Actinacidiphila yeochonensis CN732: one gene and its partner. The protein of the gene in region 1 interacts with the protein of each later gene in a pairwise test. Links are inferred from orthologs where the notes say so. Each region holds a gene or a part of one and is shown on either strand. Other genes may lie near its edges. The genes, in order: thrS and rplA.

Region 1 (3,195 bases):
GCATCCCGTTTGAACCCGGGGCCCGTCGCCCTGTAATGTTCCAGTCGTCCCGGGCGATTAGCTCAGCGGGAGAGCACTTCGTTCACACCGAAGGGGTCACTGGTTCGATCCCAGTATCGCCCACCAGACCGAGGCCGGTCCGGGCTCCGCGAACAGCGAAGCCCGGACCGGCCTCGTCGTTTCCCCGGCCGCCGCCCACGACGCGGGCGCTTCGCCCTCCGGGCGCCCGGGCCGAGCCCGTCGGCGGGGCGGTTCTCCACAGGCGGTGGTATCGGCTTCGCGGTCGGGGAGCGCGGCTCGGTACGATTCAGCGCAGGCGGTGGCCGACGGCTCCGCCGTACCCCGCACAGTGTGCGCGCGAGCGCTCAAGCCTGAAGTCAGGAGTAGTCCGGTGTCAGACCTCCGTGTGATCATCAAACGCGATTCCGCCGAACCGGAAGAGCGGGTGGTCACGACGGGCACGACCGCGGCCGCCCTGTTCGAGGGCGAGCGGTCGGTGGTCGCCGCGCGCGTCGGGGGTGAGCTGCGCGACCTCACCCACCCGCTCGCCGAGGGCGACGAGGTCGAGCCGGTCGAGATCACCAGCCCCGACGGCCTGAACATCCTGCGCCACTCCACCGCCCACGTGATGGCCCAGGCCGTGCAGCAGGTCTTCCCGGAGGCCAAGCTCGGCATCGGCCCGCCCATCAAGGACGGCTTCTACTACGACTTCGACGTCGAGCGGCCCTTCACCCCCGAGGACCTCAAGGCCGTCGAGAAGCGGATGCAGGAGATCCAGAAGCGCGGGCAGCGCTTCTCCCGCCGCGTGGTCACCGAGGAGGAGGCGCGGGCCGAGCTCGCCGCCGAGCCCTACAAGCTGGAGCTGATCGGCCTCAAGGGCGGCACCGCGGGCTCCGAGGACGGCGCGGACGTCGAGGTGGGCGGCGGCGAGCTGACCATCTACGACAACCTGGACGCCAAGACCGGCGAGCTGTGCTGGAAGGACCTGTGCCGCGGCCCGCACCTGCCGTCGACCCGGCTCATCCCCGCCTTCAAGCTGATGCGCAACGCCGCCGCGTACTGGCGCGGCAGCGAGAAGAACCCGCAGCTCCAGCGGATCTACGGCACCGCCTGGCCGAGCAAGGACGAGCTCAAGGCGTACCTCGACTTCCTGGAGGAGGCCGAGAAGCGCGACCACCGCAAGCTCGGCTCCGAGCTCGACCTCTTCTCCATCCCCGAGCAGATCGGCTCCGGCCTGGCCGTCTTCCACCCCAAGGGCGGCATCATCCGCCGGGTGATGGAGGACTACTCGCGCCGCCGCCACGAGGAGGAGGGGTACGAGTTCGTCTACACCCCGCACGCCACCAAGGGCACCCTCTTCGAGACGTCCGGCCACCTGGACTGGTACGCCGACGGCATGTACCCGCCCATGCAGCTCGACGAGGGCACGGACTACTACCTCAAGCCCATGAACTGCCCGATGCACAACCTGATCTTCGACGCGCGCGGCCGCTCCTACCGCGAACTGCCGCTGCGCCTGTTCGAGTTCGGCACGGTGTACCGGTACGAGAAGTCCGGCGTGGTGCACGGCCTGACCCGCGCCCGCGGCTTCACCCAGGACGACGCGCACATCTACTGCACCCGCGAGCAGATGGCCGACGAGCTGGACACCACGCTCACCTTCGTGCTGAACCTGCTGCGCGACTACGGCCTCACCGACTTCTACCTGGAGCTGTCCACCAAGGACGAGGAGAAGTTCGTCGGCAGCGACGAGGTGTGGGAGGAGGCCACCGAGACGCTGCGCAAGGTCGCCGAGAAGCAGGGCCTGCCGCTGGTCCCGGACCCGGGCGGCGCCGCCTTCTACGGCCCGAAGATCTCGGTGCAGACCCGCGACGCCATCGGCCGCAGCTGGCAGATGTCGACGATCCAGCTCGACTTCAACCTGCCCGAGCGGTTCGGCCTGGAGTACACCGCCCCCGACGGCACCCGGCAGCGTCCCGTCATGATCCACCGGGCGCTCTTCGGCTCCATCGAGCGGTTCTTCGCCGTGCTGCTGGAGCACTACGCCGGCGCCTTCCCGGCCTGGCTGGCGCCGGTGCAGGCGGTCGGCATCCCGGTCGGCGACAACCACGTGCCGTACCTCCAGGAGTTCGCCGCCGAGGCGAAGCGCAAGGGCCTGCGCGTGGAGGTCGACGCCTCCTCGGACCGCATGCAGAAGAAGATCCGCACCTGGCAGAAGCAGAAGGTGCCGTTCATGATCATCGTCGGTGACGACGACATGTCGCACGGCACGGTCTCCTTCCGCTACCGCGACGGCTCGCAGGAGAACAACATCCCGCGCGACCAGGCGCTGGCCAAGCTCGTCGACGTGGTGGAGCGCCGGGTCCAGGTCTGAGGCTCGGAAGCGGGCCGCCGGGCCCCAGCGGCCGCTCCCGCGGCGGCTGCGGGCCCGCGCGCCCGCCGCGGCACCGAGCGCCGGGGAACCCCCGGCCCGCGAGCCCCCCGGGGTCAGCGGGCCGGGGGTTTCTCGTCCTCACGGGTGAAGACCTGGAGCAGCCAGGAGGAGAAGGAGCCCGTCACCGCGCCCAGCAGGGCCAGGCCCACCACCATCAGGACCGCGGCGATGGCCCGCCCGCCCGGTGTTACCGGTGTGACGTCCCCGTACCCCACCGTGGTCAGGGTCGAGCAGGCCCACCACACCGAGTCGCCGAAGGTCCGGATCGTCGAGCCGGGGGCGCCGCGCTCCTGCTGGTAGACGGCGAGCGCGCCGGAGAAGCCGAGCAGCAGCGCGGTGCTGCCGGCGTAGGCGATCACCCTCGCGTACAGGCTCAGCCGGGGCTGCTCCCGGTTGCGCTGCACCACCTGGTAGACCTCGACCATCCGCAGCGGCCGCAGCAGCGGCAGCAGCACCACCAGCGTGTCCAGCACGTGGTGGCGCACGTACCGGGGGCCGAAGCGGGCGCCGCTCAGCCGCAGCCGCACCACGTAGTCCGCGAGGAACAACGCCCAGGTGAGGCCGATCAGGGACTTCAGGGCCAGGTGCCAGCCGGCCGGCAGCGACGGGTCCAGCACGTGGACGGCGTACGCGGCCAGGTACACCAGTGAGGCGGCGAACAGGGGCAGCTCGCTGCGGTTCTGCCAGCGCGCCAGGGGGCTGTCGGCGTCCATCCGGTCAGGATCGCGGGCACCGGCGGGCTTGGGGCCCGGCGACACGCG
Region 2 (3,176 bases), 2.0 Mb from region 1 along the record:
TTGGCGTACCAGCCCAGGTGGCCGGTCACGAGGGTGTCCCCGTCCAGCCCGAGCCAGACGACGGACACCTGCGGGCTGCCGTCGGGGTTGACCGTGGTCAGATGGGCCATGGGGCCGGATTCGATCAGGGCCCGCAGCTCCGGGGCGAGACCGGTCATGGCGAGATCCTCTCCGCTGTGCGACCCGGACCACGTTTCCACACCGCGGGAACACCTTCGGGCGTTCCCGCGGGTAGCCGCGCACCGGTCCACTCGAAGGTGTGAGCCACGGCCGCTCCCCGCACGTGAGAGCGATCGGGACGCCGCGCGCCGGTACCGGCCGCGCCCTCCGCCCCCAGGCACCCCGTGGCATCCAGGCAGCCTGGCAGCCGAAACCACCGGGGGGTGCCGGGACGGGCGCCGGAAGGGGCTCACCGCCGGGAATCCGCCGGCGGCGGACGGTCACGGCCGGGGCGGCGCGGGTGCTCTGCTGACCAGGCGGTTTCGGAGCAGAGGGTCGTACCCGTTATCGTGGTGCGGTATGCCTGCACGCAGGCATGGACACTCTCAACAAGACCCGGAGAGAGCAATGCCTCCCAAGAAGAAGAAGGTCACGGGGCTGATCAAGCTCCAGATCAACGCCGGTGCGGCCAACCCGGCGCCGCCGGTCGGCCCGGCCCTGGGCCAGCACGGCGTGAACATCATGGAGTTCTGCAAGGCCTACAACGCCGCGACGGAGTCCCAGCGCGGCATGGTGATCCCGGTGGAGATCACGGTCTACGAAGACCGCACCTTCACCTTCATCACCAAGACCCCGCCGGCCGCGAAGCTGATCCTCAAGGCCGCGGGCGTGGAGAAGGGCTCCGGCGAGCCGCACAAGACCAAGGTCGCGAAGCTGACCCGCGACCAGGTCCGTGAGATCGCCACGACGAAGCTCCCCGACCTGAACGCCAACGACCTGGACGCCGCGGAGAAGATCATCGCGGGTACGGCTCGTTCCATGGGCATCACCGTCGAGGGCTGACGATCGAGCTCGCGCAGCGAGTGAGTAGGAAGCCCGACCAGAAAACGGTGTGGGCTGACGATCGAGCTCGCGCAGCGAGTGAGTAGGAAGCCCGACCAGAAAACGGTGTGGGCTGACGATCGAGCTCGCGCAGCGAGTGAGTAGGAAGCCCTCGCGGAAGCAGCGAGGGCTGAGAAGCCCCGTAAGGCCTTGTGGCAGGGCCTGCTCGGCCCGGACCACGACTCCAAGACAACGTAGGAGCAGCAAGTGAGCAAGCGCAGCAAGTCTCTCCGCGCTGCGGACGCCAAGATCGACCGGGAGCGCCTCTACGCGCCCCTGGAGGCCGTCCGTCTCGCCAAGGAGACCGCGACCACCAAGTTCGACTCGACCGTCGAGGTCGCCTTCCGCCTGGGTGTGGACCCGCGCAAGGCCGATCAGATGGTCCGTGGCACCGTGAACCTCCCGCACGGCACCGGCAAGACCGCCCGGGTCCTGGTCTTCGCGACCGGTGACCGTGCCGCGGCCGCGGAAGCCGCGGGAGCCGACATCGTCGGCTCCGACGAACTGATCGACGAGGTGGCGAAGGGGCGTCTGGACTTCGACGCCGTCGTCGCCACCCCGGACCTCATGGGCAAGGTCGGCCGCCTCGGCCGCGTGCTCGGCCCCCGTGGCCTCATGCCGAACCCGAAGACCGGCACCGTCACGCCGGACGTGGCCAAGGCGGTCACGGAGATCAAGGGCGGCAAGATCGAGTTCCGCGTCGACAAGCACTCGAACCTGCACTTCATCATCGGCAAGGTGTCCTTCGACGACGCCCAGCTGGTGGAGAACTACGCGGCGGCGCTGGACGAGATCCTGCGTATCAAGCCGTCCGCGGCGAAGGGCCGGTACATCAAGAAGGCCGCCGTGTCGACGACCATGGGCTCCGGCATCCAGGTCGACCCGAACCGCACCCGCAACCTCCTCGTCGAGGAGGACCCCGCGTCGGTCTGATCCGACCCGAGGGGTGCTGATTCGGCACCGAGGGCCCCGCGCCCGCCCGCCCGGGCAGGCGCGGGGCCCTCGCGCGTTCACGACCGCGCCTCGTCACGCAGCGGTCCGATCATGTGACGGGCCCGCCCGCTGCGTGTCGGAGCGCTCCGCTATCGTGCGCGCACGGGTTCAGGGGGGCGGGGGCCGTGGGGGCTGTCCGCCGTGAGGGGAGGGGCACCGTCATGGCGCTCGCACACATACGCCGTACCGCGTCGGTGGCAGCCGCCGCGTCCACCGCGGTCGCGCTGCTGGCGCTGGCCGCCTGCGGCGGGTCCGGCCACGGCTCGGGGAGCCCGGCCAAGGCGTCCGGGGCGAAGCCGAAGGCGGTCGTGCCCGCGCGGAACGCGGCCGACGTGCTGTCACTGGTCGAGAAACGCACCGGCAGTGCCCGCACCGCTCACGTCGAGAGCACGATCGTCCTGGCCGCGTCGGGGTCGCAGAAGGTCACCGGGGACGTCGACTGGACGGACGGAGTGCGGCAGAACGTCACGGTCGCTGTCACGGGCGGGTCCATGGCCGACTACGCGACGCTCCTCAACAACGGTGCCCCGATGCGGATGCGCTTCCTGCCGGACGCCTACCACCTCAACGCGGGGGCCGCCGCCCCGGTCTTCGGCGGCAAGCACTGGATCAAGTACACCTACGCCGACCTCGACGCGTCGGTCGGCGAGTCCAGTGGCCTGGCCCCGGCGCTGGAGTCCTTCGGCCCGACGCCGGCGGTGAACGCCGCACTGGCCGCCAAGGACGTGCGCGCGGTCGGCCAGGAGACGGTACGCGGCGTGGCGGCCACCCACTACCGGGGCACCGTCGACGCGACGGACCTCGCCACCACGGCGGCCCACCTCACCGCCGCGCAGACGCGGAGCGTCCGGGAGTCCCTGACCGCGGCCGGAGCCAGCGCGGAGGTCATCGACCTGTGGATCTCCGCCGACCGCCTTCCGGTGAAGGTCGTCACCGCCTTCGACGTCAAGACGGCCAGGACCACGGCCACCACGTACTACTCCGCCTTCGGCGAGCAGGTCACGGTCGAGGCCCCGGCGGCATCGGACGTCATCCACTCCAGCGCTCTGGCCAGGCTGGGACAGCAGAAGGCCGCCAAGGGCACGTAGGCCGCCGTCCCCACGGCCACGGGCTCCGTTCCGGCACCCAGGCCGACCCGCGTC

The links.
Region 2: the proteins of thrS (region 1) and rplA interact in binary tests that used the Escherichia coli proteins (3 or more experiments, as listed by UniProt). The link is inferred for Actinacidiphila yeochonensis CN732 from one-to-one orthologs.

What each region holds. Positions count from the first base shown.
Region 1 is NZ_JQNR01000005.1:3,903,503-3,906,697, forward strand. Bases 1-2,882 are described here. They hold thrS (threonine--tRNA ligase), read left to right. Parts: upstream 1-391; coding sequence 392-2,374; downstream 2,375-2,882. Other genes in these bases: BS72_RS27845 (SRPBCC family protein), read left to right, coding at 1-13; BS72_RS27860 (potassium channel family protein), read right to left, coding at 2,488-2,882. In the rest of the region: more of BS72_RS27860, read right to left, coding at 2,883-3,147. UniProt on the Escherichia coli protein: Catalyzes the attachment of threonine to tRNA(Thr) in a two-step reaction: L-threonine is first activated by ATP to form Thr-AMP and then transferred to the acceptor end of tRNA(Thr). The rate-limiting step is amino acid activation in the presence of tRNA.
Region 2 is NZ_JQNR01000005.1:1,881,354-1,884,529, forward strand. The notes cover bases 249-3,111. They hold rplA (50S ribosomal protein L1), read left to right. Parts: upstream 249-1,248; coding sequence 1,249-1,974; downstream 1,975-3,111. Other genes in these bases: rplK (50S ribosomal protein L11), read left to right, coding at 568-1,002; BS72_RS19905 (hypothetical protein), read left to right, coding at 2,196-3,111. Also shown: BS72_RS19890 (PPOX class F420-dependent oxidoreductase), read right to left, coding at 1-158; more of BS72_RS19905, read left to right, coding at 3,112-3,122. UniProt on the Escherichia coli protein: One of the primary rRNA binding proteins, it binds very close to the 3'-end of the 23S rRNA. Forms part of the L1 stalk. It is often not seen in high-resolution crystal structures, but can be seen in cryo_EM and 3D reconstruction models.